DNA from 3 places in the Labrys sp. F242 genome. Region 1 is predicted to be linked to each of the others. Evidence: riboswitches for the same ligand, from Rfam matches in the RefSeq annotation. Region 1 holds a riboswitch; each other region holds the start of a gene.

Evidence for each region. A riboswitch is a leader RNA that binds a small molecule or an ion and turns the genes downstream of it on or off. The one in region 1 is predicted to bind cobalamin.
Region 2: it holds a riboswitch for cobalamin, as region 1 does, so the genes downstream of both, ACZYTC_RS06180 (aromatic ring-hydroxylating oxygenase subunit alpha) here and ACZYTC_RS31670 (TonB-dependent receptor plug domain-containing protein) in region 1, are expected to answer to the same signal.
Region 3: it holds a riboswitch for cobalamin, as region 1 does, so the genes downstream of both, ACZYTC_RS06190 (ribonucleoside-diphosphate reductase subunit alpha) here and ACZYTC_RS31670 (TonB-dependent receptor plug domain-containing protein) in region 1, are expected to answer to the same signal.

The regions. Positions count from the first base shown of each region.
Region 1 covers NZ_JBVASG010000008.1:84,286-89,017, reverse strand. The annotation lists gene ACZYTC_RS31675 (calcium:cation antiporter) at 1-586, shown strand, start outside; gene ACZYTC_RS31670 (TonB-dependent receptor plug domain-containing protein) at 1,002-2,948, opposite strand; cobalamin riboswitch at 3,061-3,257, opposite strand; gene ACZYTC_RS31665 (Ros/MucR family transcriptional regulator) at 3,419-3,883, opposite strand.
Region 2 covers NZ_JBVASG010000001.1:1,330,608-1,335,339, forward strand. The annotation lists gene ACZYTC_RS06175 (FAD-binding oxidoreductase) at 1-805, opposite strand, end outside; gene ACZYTC_RS06180 (aromatic ring-hydroxylating oxygenase subunit alpha) at 967-2,211, opposite strand; cobalamin riboswitch at 2,329-2,533, opposite strand; gene ACZYTC_RS06185 (ribonucleotide-diphosphate reductase subunit beta) at 2,786-3,901, opposite strand; gene ACZYTC_RS06190 (ribonucleoside-diphosphate reductase subunit alpha) at 4,030-4,732, opposite strand, start outside.
Region 3 covers NZ_JBVASG010000001.1:1,335,621-1,340,352, forward strand. The annotation lists gene ACZYTC_RS06190 (ribonucleoside-diphosphate reductase subunit alpha) at 1-1,929, opposite strand, end outside; cobalamin riboswitch at 2,039-2,359, opposite strand; gene metE (5-methyltetrahydropteroyltriglutamate--homocysteine S-methyltransferase) at 2,461-4,732, opposite strand, start outside.

The sequences.
Region 1 (4,732 bases):
CTTCACGCTCATGCTCTATGGCGCCTTCCTGGTGCTTCAGACCGGCCGCCACGCCGAGTTCTACCGCGAGCCGTCTGCGGAAACCGCTCCAGTACAAGAGGAGGACACGGGGATCCAGGAGGCAGCCGACGACGGCCCGATCGTGCCCCATCTTCTCCTGCTTTTGCTGAACATCCTGCCGATCGTTCTGCTGGCGAAAAGCCTGGCAAAAGTGCTCGACTTCGGCATCGCCCGCCTGGGCGCCCCGACAGCGCTCGGCGGCATTCTGATCGCCATGATCGTGTTTACACCCGAATGCATCACGGCTTTGCGGGCCATTACGGCCAATCAGCTACAGCGGGCCATCAATCTATGTCTCGGTGCGGCGGCCTCGACGCTGGGCCTCACCGTGCCGGCCATCCTCGTGATCGGTCTCCTGACCGGACAGAATGTGGTGCTCGGGCTTTCAGCGACCAACATGATATTGCTGGCGATGACGCTGATGCTTTCGACGCTCACCTTCACAGGCACCAGAACGACGATGCTTGAGGGCGCAGTGCATCTTGGCGTGTTCTTCGTCTTCCTGGTTCTGGTCTTCAGCCCGTAAGAGGCATGGCCCGCCTGTCTCTTGCGCAAGCCGACCCGCCAACGGCGAGCATATCTGCAGTCGTGGCGGAAGCGCTCCTCTTCTGTCATGACGAAATAAGGCCTCCAGGCGCCCGTCCATCTCACGGATGATAGCTTCTCCCCTGTCCGGCTCTCCGACGAGCCTGGCGACCTGGCGGATCTGTCCGCGCACGCCCTGGAGACCCTGCAGGACATCGTATTCAGCGACATTCATGCCCACACGATGCAGCAGCAGACGTTCATCCGTACACATGTTGATGGAGACGACGCGTTTGGGTGGTGGAGACGCAGACACCGGAGTCTCGGCGCTGGCTTGTCCGATACCAGACATCGCGAGGACCAGGCAGGCCACCAGAAAGTGGACGCTGCTCTGGTCGGACCCCGAGATCGGCGCATCAAAACGCCCGCACCCGAACACCGCCATAGACCCCGAGGCCCGGCTGAAGAAAACCAATTGGTTCCTGATAGCGACGGTCGAACAGGTTATCGACGCGCGTGTAGAGATTGATCTTGTCGTTCAGATCATAATCGGCCGCGAGGTTCACCGTCGTGTAGCTGGGAGTTCGCATGCGTCGGATCGAGAAATCACGGTTACCGTCGACCCAGGAACCGACGAAGAGCAACGTGGCGGAGAGGTGGAGCTGGTCGATCGGCGACCAGTTCGCCTGCAGGCTGACCTTGTGCCGCGGTCGCCTCAGCAATTCCTGGTTCTCGTCCTCGTCCTTGGCGATGGTGAAGGTGTAGTCCGCCCTCAGATCGAGCTGATCGTTCACCTTCCAGGCGATGAAGGACTCGTTGCCATGCGTTTCGGCCCTGCCGATGTTGATATTGGTGGTGAAATCGGCATTGGCCATGATGAGGTTCTTGATCTTGTTGTAAAAATAGGTCGATCCAACCCGAACCTCGCCATCGAACAAGGGCTGTTCGAAACCGACATCATAGCCGGTGCTCTCTTCCGGCTTCAGGTCGGGATTGGCGTAGAAACCAAAGGCTGGAAAACTCTGATAGAGCTGGCTCAAGGTCGGTGCCTTGAAGCCCGTGCCAACGCTGGCCTTCAGTTGGGTTCCGGTCTGATCGAAGGTGTAGGTCGGGGCGAGGCGATAGGTGAAGTGACCGCCGAAACTATTGTAATGGTCATAGCGAATGTTGGACGCCACGGTGAAGCCCTTGAAGAGGTTTGCTTCCAACTGGGCATAGGCTGCGTTGTCGACATCCGAAGCCTTGAGATTTCCCAGATCCAGGCTGAAGCGCTCGTGCTCGACGCCGAGCAGCACCTTGTAATTGTCGCTGAGGGCAATCTCCTGCCTCAGGTCAAACTTCAGCCGTTCGCCGGTTGCCGCGCTCGGCGCCGTGAAGGTCACCGGCGGATAGACGTTCCGGCTCCATAGATTGCTGTAGGAAACGCCGAATATGGTTCGGTAGCGATTATCGAGCGAATGCCAGATACCCTCGGCCCGCGTGAACAATTGATGGTTCGACAGCCAGGTGCGCGAAGGGTTGGGCGCGCAAAAGCACGCTCCATAGCCGTCGCTGGTGAAACCGAGCTTGGAGTCGGTGTAGCGGGCAATGACGTTGACGGAGAAATTATCCGTCAGATCGGCACCGACCCGGCCGGAATAGGTGTAATTGTCATAGTAGTTGGGGCGCGCGACGGTGCCGGATACGAGAAGTTCCCAGGGCGTGACCGGCGTGTCCGTCGAACGAAAATGCTCGATACCGAAGGTATAGTTGAAAATCGAAGCCGAGCCGCCCACTCCCGCGCGTTGATTGAACGTGCCATGTGATCCGCCTTCGACACTGGCCGTCAGCTTGGGGGCGCCTGAGCCTTTCTTCATGGTGATCGAGATGACGCCTCCGATGGCGTCGGCGCCATAGAGTCCGCCTTGCGGTCCACGCAGAATTTCGATGCGCTCAATGTCACCGGTCAGCAATTGGCCAAGATCGGCGGCAGCATTGGGAACGGCAGGATTGGAAACATCGATGCCGTCGATGAGCACCTTGACATGGTTGGAATTGGTTCCGCGCATGAAGATGGAGGTCTGGGTGCCTGGGCCGCCCGACTGCACGAGATTGAGGCCGGGCACGGTGCTCAGTACATCGTTGACGGTGCGCCGCTGCTGTTTGGCGATATCGTCTGCGGTGATTACCGTGACCGAACTGCCTATCTGACTGGCAGGTGTCGGCGTCAGCGTGGCAGAATTGACATAGACCGGATCCAGTTCGATCGGCTCGGGCGGTGTTCCCGCACTCTGCGCCAGAGCATGCGTCGCCAGAATGCAGGACGTCCCAACGATGCCGGCTGTCAAAACCGCGCGTTGCAGGCGTGAAATAGTCGAGTCCATGAAGACCTCAAGCAGGATAGCCAATGGCCGTCACTGCGATTGAAGTCCCTCCCGCTGTCCCATAAGGACATCTGGATCGACCACCATTGAGGACCCCCGCCCAATGTTACCGCGCGTGACCATTGTGACGGCAGGTCTCCTGGCTCACGGGTCGTCGTACGCCTCGTCGCCTTCCCGGGCCTGATCCCAGTGGCATGTAACGAAGGACTCACCGCCTACAGTTGCGGGGGCAGCCGCGGTTCGAAATGATTTCTCACTTCTCCGCGTTCCCTATTATCCCCGAGGGGAACCGTCGACGTGACGCTAGGGTGACAGGGTCGCAACTGTCAAGCACTGGGAATCCCTGTCCTGTGCAATCCTGGACGATTTCAGGGAAAGCTTGAGCTCCATCTACCTGGCTTGGATCGTACTCGCCGGCCCTGCTGGAGCCGGCGAGATCGGGATCGTCATTAGACCGAGGTGACGAACGTCTATGACGCCTTTTTCCTTCTGCCCTTGCTTGGGGCGGGAGGCGGCGGTGGCTCGCTCTTGGCTTTCTGGCGCACTTGGCCAAGGCCGAGTTCCCTTGCGAGGCGAGAGCGATGAGCCGAATAGTTTGGTGCAACCATGGGGTAGTCGCTGGGTAGCCGCCACTTTTCCCGATACTGCACCGGCGTCAGGTCATAGGCTGTTCGCAGATGCCGCGTCAGCGATTTGAATTTGCGACCGTCTTCCAAACAGATCAGATGATCCGGGGTGACGGACTTCCTGATCGGAACGGCAGGCGTCAGCGGTCTGTCCGCTTCAACCGGCTTTGGACTATTCAGACCAGTAAGGCTTCCATGCACCGAACGGATCAGATCCGCGAGGGAAGCTGTGGCGACCTGATTGTTGGCTACATAGGCGGAGACGATGTCGGCGGTCAGGTCGAGCAAACTCGTGTCTTCTTCAAGCATGTTCAATCACTTTCTTGTTGTGTTGATATCGAAGTGAGTGACGTTTTTCTTTATGAGCGCAGCATTGTGGACCCGATCGCTGCGCCATCTTGGATTCTCAGGCAATTGCGGGCCAGTGTAAAGGACGCTCCGTAAACAATCGAAGTCCTCGCCACCACTATTTTGAGTTTTCTCGGATTTTGCTTCCACCAGCGGCTATCTTTGAACAAATCCAGATAAAAGAGGGTCGTCTGAGAGCATTCGATTTACATCGGCCCGTTCCCGAACGAAGATCAATCTCCTCAAGACAGACAAGCTGCCGCGCCCATCCGCCAGGGTTCATGCCAGCAACGTTCCTACCTTTGGAGAAGCCCACGGTCGCAACCTCACGCAAGGGGCACCCTGGCAGAAACGGCGGCGTTCGTGTGCAATGACTTGCTTACGCTCCCGAAGCGTGGCGTAGTTGGAGCGAGTGTTTTGCATCGGATCATCATGCGGCGGCAGCGCAGCCGACGGCTTCACATGCCCGCCGGTCGCTCATTCCCTGGGTTCGACCGGATGTGCTGACGGCTTTCCGCGCGACAGGGGGCGTCACCATTTCTTTCCCACCAGATCCCTCCGCGACATTGTCGAACATCACATGCGCTAGCATCGGTTTGAGTTCGGCGTTCTCATCCCTTCATCTGCCTGGCCGGCGATACATTCATGCCGCCGTATTGCGCCTTCCACTTGTAAAATGCTGGCGTCACCGATCCCCTGATTCCGGCAGGGCGCCGAGATGGTGACACAGCGGATACCGTATCGTCGGCGAGCATCTCTGTCGTTGTGGCGCTCCCATATAGAATCTGGCCTACAGCGCATCCTTTGTTT
Region 2 (4,732 bases), on a different contig from region 1:
CGTCCGCACCGATGTCCTCCATTGGAGTTTCGGCCGGCTGGAAGCTCTCTTCATGATAGCGGCGCATGTCGTAGCCATTGGCTTCGAGCATGTCCTTGACCGCTGCCATGAAAGGCGCGGGGCCGCAGCAGAACACTTCGCGCTCGCGAAAATCCGGTGCGATCAAGCGCAGGGCCGGAGCGTTGAGCCGACCCTGGAAGCCGGTCCAGGCTTCATGGGCCTCGGTCTCTTCCACGATCCAGGCGAGGCGGAGGCGCTGCATGCGTCCGGCCATGCGCTCCAACTCCTGGCGGAAGATGATCTCGCCCGGCCGGCGTGCGCAGTTGACGAAAGCGATATCGGTGGCGGCGCCGTGGTCTTCGGCAAAACGGGTCATCGACATCATCGGCGTGATGCCGGATCCGGCCGAGATGAAGAGGTATTTTTCTGCCGGATGACGAGAGAAGCTGAACTGGCCGAGCGGGCCGTAGGCCTTCAACCGCGTGCCGGGTTTGAGGTTGTCCAGCATCCAGCGCGTGCCGATGCTGGAGGCCTGCGCCTTGGCGGTGACGCTGATAGAAAGCGGGCGGGAAGGGCTCGACGACAGCGTATAAGTGCGCAGCACCGGCCCGGCCTCGGCCGGGATCTCCAGCGTGATGAACTGGCCGGGTTCGTAGCGGAACCAACCCTGTTCGGCGGCGCGGAAGGTGAAGGTCGCGACGTCGCGGCCCTCATGGATGATCGAAACGCATTCGAGCGCCTGGCTCTGATCGTTCCACGGCGGCGTTTCGTCGATATGCCTGAATTTTTGTGTGGCGATCGGCATGATGTCTGCCCTTGTATATGTCGGTTTCGCTAACACCCTCCCCTGGAGGGGGAGGGTCGACGCGAAGCGTCGGGGTGGGGTGATTTTCACCGGCTGCTGTGTTTCTCACCCCACCCCGTACTTCGTCCGACCCTCCCCCTCCAGGGGAGGGTGAAAAGGCGCTAGGCCACGCTGCGCAGGCGGACGCCGTCGTTACCCAGCGCCGCTTCCATGGCGTTGCGATACCACTCGACGAACTGCATAACGCCGCCCTCGTGTTCGGGGGCGTAGGGTCCGGGCGTGTAGAGGGGCGAAGAGACGCCGAGCTGGTTTTCCTCGACGATCTGGCGGTCCTGGTCGTTGGTCATCTGCCAGACATGGGTGAGTTCCTCGAGGTCGTAGTCGACCCCCTCGACCGCATCCTTGTGCACCAGCCATTTGGTGGTGACCTGGGTTTCCTTCGGCCCGATCGGAAGCACGCGGAAGCTCACGGCATGGTCGCCCAACACGTGGTTCCAGGTGGTGGGATAGTGGAAGAGCAGGAGGGCGCCGATATTGCCTTCTTCGATCGTCGGGCTGAGGGGGCGTTGCACCGCCGGTTTGCCCGACATCGTATAGCTGGCGGCATTGCGCAGCAGCGGCATGCGGGCCATGCGGAACTGGCCGTCACCGGAAATGCTGAAGGTGCTGGGCAGGCCGGCTTCCTCGCAACGCCGCCAATGCTGGCCGATGAGCGGATCCTTGTCGGCACCCTGGATACCCGTCACCGTCGGGGCTTCTGGGAAGGTACGGCAAAGCTCGGGATGATTACCCGCGCAGTGGTAGCACTCGCGGTTGTTCTCCCACACCAGCTTCCAATTGCCCTTTTCGACGATGGTGCTCTCGAAGGCCACCTTGGTGTTTTTCAGGCCATGCGGTGCCAGATAGGGCATGGCGCCGGCGCGGAAGGTCTCGAAATCGGGTGCCTCCTTGGCAAGGCAGATCCAGATATAGCCGGCCACGCTCTCGCAATGCACGGGCTTCAGCCCATATTGCGTGGCGTCGAAGCCGGGGCCCATGTCGCGGGCGAACAGCAGGCGCCCGTCGAGCTCGTAGGTCCACTGATGATAGGGGCAGACCAGCTTGGCGACGCTGCCGCGCTCGGCCGCGCAGAGCCGTGATCCCCGGTGCCGGCAGGAATTGTGAAAGGCGCGGATGGCGCCGTCACCGGAGCGCAGCACGATCACCGGATAGTCGCCGACCTGGAGAGTGAAATAGCTGCCCGGCTTGCCGAGCTCGCAATCATGGCCCGCGAACAGCCATTCACGGTACCAGATATTCTCCATATCCAGCCGGAAGTACTCCGGGTCTGTGTAGAATTTGCCCTCGAGCGTGGTGCCCGGTTGATGGGTCCGGAGGCGGCCCAGCATGTCCTGATGCGCTGTCATGTCAAAATCCCGCGTGACAACCAATGCGTTGACTTGGCAGCGGGATGGGAAAGCGGCTCGGTGATCTGCGCCGGTGAAAAGGCGCAGCCAAACCTCCTCCCGGAACGCCCACCGCGTCCGTCGGTTTTCTTCGTGGCTGGTTTCCGGGCTCAGGAGCGGCCTTCCGGCCCGATCGCGACGCCTTCCCAGGTCTTCCCGACCCAGTGGCACTTGCCGCGATCTTCTCCTCTACCGTTGCGGGGGCAGCGCCGGATTTGGACCGGCTTCCCAATTCTCCGGCCCGCCTTGGGGGCGAACCGGCACCTCGAATGAGGATTAGAATACATCGAGTCGGCGCACCGACTAGAGGCGATGCGACGGATGATGGTGTGTTCAGGACATTGTCATCGAGAGCTTGAGGACGGAAGGTCGGGAAGGAGACATTGAATGTCCATCATTCCCCGCGTGGCGGGGGATGATGGAGCAACCTGTCCCACTCCTTTCGAGATGTTGGGATCTGAAATCTGGATGAGGGGCCATGATTCCCCATCCCAGCTTTCCTCCGATTTGTTCCGAAGACCTCGAAAGCGTGCCTTCAATCCCAGCTCAGCGCGCCACCGTTCTGATATTCGATGACACGCGTCTCGAAGAAGTTCTTCTCCTTCTTCAGGTCCATCGCCTCACTCATCCAGGGGAAGGGGTTCTCCACGTCCGGGAATACCGGCATGAGCCCGAGCTGGGCGCAGCGCCTGTTGGCGATGAAATGCATGTATTGTTCGCAGGACACCGCGTTGAGGCCGAGGAAGCCGCGCGGCATGGTGTCCCGGCCATAGGCGGCCTCCAGTTCAGCGGCTTCGCGGATCATCTGCTGGAGATCGGCTTGGAAGGTCAGCGTCCACAGATGCGGGTTCTCGATCTTGATCTGGTTGATCACGTCGATGCCGAAGTTCAGATGGATGCTCTCGTCGCGCAGGATGTACTGATACTGCTCGGCGATCCCCACCATCTTGTTGCGCCGGCCGAGCGAGAGGATCTGGGCAAAGCCGGTATAGAACCACATGCCCTCGAAGATGACGTAGAAGGCGACGAGATCGCGCAGGAAGGCCTGGTCGGCGTCCGGCGTGCCGGTCTTGAAATCGGGATCGTCGAGATGCTGGGTATGCTTGAGCGCCCAGGCCGCCTTGTCGGTGATCGAGGGGATCTCGCGATACATGTTGAAGAGTTCGCCCTCGTCGAGCCCGAGGCTCTCGACGATATATTGGAAGGTGTGAGTATGTACGGCCTCCTCGAAACCCTGACGCAACAAATATTGCCGGCACTCAGGATTGGTGAGGTGGCGGTAGATCGCCAGGACGATATTGTTGGCGACCAGGCTCTCGGAGGCGGCGAAGAAGCCGAGATTGCGCTTGAGCATGCGCCGCTCGTCCTGTGTCAGGCCGTCCTTGGACTTCCACAGCGCGATGTCCGCCTGCATCGATACCTCGGTCGGCATCCAATGGTTGTTGCAGCCGGCGAGATATTTCTCCCAGGCCCATTTGTATTTGAGCGGCAGGAGCTGGTTTACGTCGGCGCGGGCATTGATCATCCGTTTCTCGTCGACCGTGACACGGCCGCCCTTGCGGTCGATCGCGCCGAGGCCGGTCGCATCCGCCGTGCTCTGTGGCAGGGGAAGCTGGGCTGCGGGCGAGGTGGGTTCGGACCAGTCGAGCATCGTCATCGTTTTCTTATCCTCAGAGCGTTTTCCAGAAAAGTTGATAGACTTTTCGCTTAAGAAAACGCGTCAAAACAAAGAGTTGGAGAGCAAGGCGCGAAAGGGAAAAATCGCACCTCGTTCTCGGCTCACTGGCACGCTTCGCAGTCGGGGTCGTGGATGGAGCAGGCCTTGCCCCACGCTTCCGACTGCAGTGTTTCCGGCTGAGTCTCGATCAGGATCGGCGCGGCCGCGTGCGGCACCGTGGCAGAGACGGCGTTGAGCTTGCCGTCGGTGCCCTTCAGCGTCGATTTCTCGACATGGGTGGCCGACTGCGAGCGCAGGTAATAGGTCGTCTTCAGGCCACGCTTCCAGGCCAGGCGGTAGAGCGTATCGAGCTTCTTGCCGGAGGGATTGGCGATATAGAGGTTGAGCGACTGGGCCTGGTCGATCCACTTCTGCCGACGCGCCGCGGCTTCGATCAGCCAGGCGGTGTCGATCTCGAAAGCGGTGGCGTAAAGCGCTTTCAGCTCTTCGGGGATGCGATCGATCTGGCCGAGAGAGCCGTCGAAATATTTGAGATCGGAGATCATGACCTCGTCCCACAAGCCCCGTGCCTTGAGATCGTGGACCAGGGCCGAGGTCACCACTGTGAAATCGCCCGACATGTTCGATTTCACGAAGAGGTTCTGATAGGCCGGCTCGATTGACTGGGACACGCCGCAGATGTTGGAGATCGTCGCCGTCGGCGCGATCGCCATGGTGTTGGAATTGCGCATGCCGACGGTCTTCACCCGCTCGCGCAGGGCGTCCCAGGGCACGGTCGTGCCGGTATCGAAGGCCGCGTTGTCG
Region 3 (4,732 bases), on a different contig from region 1:
ATTGATGTCGATGACGTTGTCGAGCATGCGCATCGCCGTCGTCACCGTCGCCTTGAGCTTGTCGAACATCAGGCCGTCGGCGTCGACATGGGCAGCGAGGTTGACCGAGCCGAGATTGCACACGGCAACCTCGTCATGGGAGGTGTTCAGCGTAATTTCGGTGCACAGGTTCGAGGAATGTACCACGCCGACGTGACGCTGGGGCGAGCGGATGTTGCAGGGGTCCTTGAAGGTGATCCAGGGATGCCCGGTCTCGAACAGCATGGTCAGCATCTTGCGCCAGAGATCGATGGCCCGGATCTGCCTGAAGACGCGGAGCTCGCCGCGCGCGGCGCGTGCCTCATGCGCCTCATAGGCGACCTTGAAGGCGGGACCGTAGAGGTCGTGCAGGTCCGGCGTTTCGTCCGGTGAGAACAGGGTCCAGGGGCCATCCTGTTCCACACGTTCCATGAACAGATCCGGCACCCAGTTGGCGGTGTTCATGTCATGGGTGCGGCGGCGGTCGTCACCGGTGTTCTTGCGAAGATCGAGGAATTCCTCGATGTCGACATGCCAGGTCTCCAGATAGGCGCAGACCGCGCCCTTGCGCTTGCCGCCCTGATTGACGGCGATTGCGGTATCGTTGGCGACCTTGAGGAAGGGCACCACGCCCTGGCTTTCGCCGTTGGTGCCTTTGATATGGGCGCCGAGCCCACGCACATTGCTCCAGTCATTGCCGAGGCCACCGGAATATTTGGCGAGCAGCGCATTGTCCTTCACCGCCTTGAAGATACCTTCGAGGTCGTCGGACACAGTGGTCAGGAAGCAGGAGGAGAGCTGGGCGCGCAGCGTTCCCGAATTGAACAAAGTCGGCGTCGAGGCCATGAAGTCGAAGGAGGAGAGAAGATCATAGAATTCGATCGCCCGCGCCTCCCGGTCGATCTCGCGCAAGGCCAGGCCCATGGCCACGCGCATGAAAAAGGCCTGCGGCAGCTCAAAACGCGTGCCGCGCACATGCAGGAAATAGCGGTCATAAAGTGTCTGCAGGCCGAGATAGTCGAACTTGAGATCGCGTTCGGGCTTGAGGGCAGCGGCAAGGCGGGCGAGGTCGAAGCGGCCGAGCTCCGGGTCGAGCAGTTCGTTGGCGATGCCGACGCGGATATAGTCATGGAAATACTCGGCGTAGCGGGTCGCCATCTCGGCCTGCGTCGCCTGGTCGGGACGGCCTCCGACGAAGCTGAGCGCCTCGCGGCGCAGCTTGTCGTTGAGCAGCCGGGCGCTGACCTTGGCGTAATCAGGTTCGGTCTCGATCAGGGTGCGGGCGGCGAGGATCGGCGCGATCGCCAGTTCGTCCTGGCTGATGCCGTCATAGAGATTGCGCTGCGTCTCGTTCAGCACGGTCTCTGCATCGGTGTCGGCAAGACCTGCGCAGGCTTCGCGCACCAGGGCGGTGAGGCGCGCGTGGTCGAGCGGTAGCAAGGAGCCCTCCGCCGTCTTCATCCGCAGGGCAGGGGCGATGGCGGTCCGTGCCTCTGTCTCGGTTGCTCGTTCCAGGGCGCGCTCTTGGGCGTGCTGTTCGCGATAGAGCACATAGGCACGCGCCACCTTGTGGTGTTCGCCGCGCATCAAGGCGAGTTCCACCTGGTCCTGGATGTCCTCGATATGGAAGGTTCGGCCCGCATCGGCACGGCGGGTCAGGCCGGCAACGATCTGGGCCGTGAGTTCGGCGACAATGTCATGCACCCGGCGCGAAGCAGCGGCCGAATTGCCCTCGACGGCGAGAAAGGCCTTGGTCAGGGCCACCGAAATCTTGGAGGCATCGAAAGGCGTGACGGCGCCGTTGCGGCGAATGACCTGATAGCCCGGTTCCGAGGCCGGCTTCGCCCTGTCGGCGCCGGCAGCCGGAAAAGGCGTCTTTGTGGTCGTGGCAGTTTCGAGATCGAAAGACATTCGGCAAACCCCAAAATGTTGGAGGCTTGGGCCGAAGGAACGCGTTCCGCGTCGGCGCAGGCATATGCGCCACGAGCAAAGCGATCCGTCGGGGCACCCCGCCCGAGGAAACGATAACCAGCCACAGGCAGGTCTCCTGGCTCGCGGGTCGTTGCGAACTGTCTGCCTTCCCGGCGAAGGGCGGGTTGAACCCGCCTTCCGGCCAGTGGCACAGCGACAGCCCGCTCTCCGCTTACAGTTGCGGGGGCAGCCCCGGCTTTGCCCTAGAGCGTCTTGTGTTTTGAAAGCGTCGCTTCAAATCGCAAAGACGCGTCGAACAAAAAGTTCGAGGAAAAGTGCGTTTTCACCAAACGCGCTTTGCTCTCGGGCTCACCGGATTCCCTCTTAGCCTCGGACAGCGAATCCGAGGACCTGTGGATACAGCATCTAGTATGCCTGGGTGTCTCTATGTCAATACATGGTGTATGATGCCCTTTTTTTCAACGGGGACAAGGCGTGCCGGAGGACGAAATTTGTCCCCCGGCAGGTTTTTCACGCGGACGCCGCCACTCTCGCTGGAGCGGTCTCTTCACGAAGTTTGCGGGCGGCGGCAACCATGTTGACGAGGGCCGGGCGGACCTCGTCCCAGCTGCGGGTTTTCAGGCCGCAATCGGGGTTGACCCAGAGCTGATCGCCGGCGATCCGCTCGCGTGCCTTGGCAAGGAGGTCGCGCATCTCCGCCACGGTGGGGCAGCGGGGAGAGTGGATGTCATAGACGCCCGGCCCGATCTCGTTGGGGTAGCGATAGGCCCGGAACGCATCGAGAAGTTCCATTTTGGACCGAGCAGTCTCGATCGAGATCACGTCTGCATCCAGGCCTCCAACGGCATGGATGATGTCGTTGAACTCCGAGTAGCACATATGGGTGTGGATCTGCGTGGCATCGTCGACGCCTGAGGCGGCGAGGCGGAAACAGGCGACCGCCCAGGTCAGATAGGCCTCCTTTTCGGCGTGTCTGAGCGGCAGGCCTTCGCGAATGGCCGGCTCGTCGATCTGGATGATGCGGATGCCGGCCCGTTCCAGATCGCCGACCTCGTCGCGCAAGGCGAGGGCGATCTGCCGGCAGACCTGCTCGCGCTCGAGGTCGTCCCGCACGAAGGACCATTGCAGCATGGTGACCGGTCCGGTCAGCATGCCCTTGACAGGACGCTTGGTCAGGGATTGTGCGAAGCGTGCCCATTCCACCGTCATGGCCCGGGGACGCGAGACATCGCCATAGATGATCGGCGGGCGCACGCAGCGCGAGCCGTAGCTCTGGACCCAGCCATGCTGGGTAAAGGCATAGCCGGCCAGTTGCTCGCCGAAATACTGCACCATGTCGTTGCGCTCGAATTCGCCATGCACGAGAACGTCGAGGCCGATCTCTTCCTGCCAAGTGATCGCCTGGGTGGTTTCCTGTCGCAGAAAACGCTGATAGTCGGCGTCGTCGATCCAGCCCTTTGCGTGGTCAGCGCGTGCTTTGCGCACGGCGTCGGTCTGGGGGAAGGAACCGATGGTCGTGGTGGGAAATTGCGGCAGGCCGAGCCATTCCTGGGCCCGGCGGCGCAGCGTGTAGGGATGCCGGCGCTCGCTCATGGCCGGCGTGAGCCCGTCCATGCGGGCGGCGACGCCGGCATCATGTATACGAGCGGATACACGGCGGGCCGCAGCTGCTGCGTCCGATTGGGCGAGTTCATCAGCGACGGCCCGCCGCCCGTCGACCAGGGCTGCCGACAGGGTCTTCAGTTCCCCGATTTTCTGTATCGCAAAGGCCAGCCAGCTCCGGAGTTCAGGATCGAACGCGCTCTCGGCCTCGACATCGTAGGGAACGTGGAACAGGGAACAGCTCGGAGCGAGGACGACGCGGTGGGGGCCGAGGGCTGCAACCGCCGGCTCGATCCGATCAAGAAGGGCAGTCAGGTCGCTCCGCCAGACATTGCGCCCGTCGATCACGCCCAGCGATAGCACCTTGTCGGCGCTGGCTCGTGCGACCGCCTGCCCGAGCTGGCTTGGCGCCCGCACCAGGTCGAGATGCAGGCCGGCGCTGGGCAGGTCGAGTGCCAGGTCGAGATTGTAGCCGAGGCCGCCGAAATAGGTCGCGATCATGATCTTCAGATCGGAGACCGTGCTGGAAAGGACGCCATAGGCATGGCGCAGGGCGGCCCGCGCGTTCTCGTCGAGATCGAGCACGAGACAGGGTTCGTCGAACTGCACCCAGTCCGCGCCGGCCGCGGCCAACCTGTGCAGGATCTCGGCATAGACGGGCAAGAGGCCTGGCAGCAGGGTGAGCGGATCCAGGCCCTCGTCCTTGCTCTTGCCGAGCAGCAGATAGGTCACCGGGCCGATGAGCACGGGGTGCGTGTGGAAGCCGAGCGCTACGGCCTCCCTGAATTCGTCAATGGGCTTGGCCGAAGCGAGTTCGAAGGCCTGGCCGCGGCGAAATTCGGGAACCATGTAGTGATAGTTGGTGTCGAACCATTTGGTCATCTCGAGAGCGGGGACACCGCCGCCGCCATGGCAGCAGCCCTCATGGCCACGATCGTCATGGCCCCGCCTGCCGCGCGCCATGGCGAAATAGGTCGAAAGCGGGACGGAGCCACCCTCCCAGCCATATTGAGAGGGGATGGCACCGACCACGGCGCTCATATCGAGAACCTGATCGTAGAGCGAAAAGTCATTGGACGGGATATGGGTAACGCCGAGCAGGCTCTGTCGAGCCCAGTTGCTCGCGCGCAACTGGGCTGCCGTTGCGAGCAAGGCGGTCTCGTTCTGCCTTCCGGCCCAG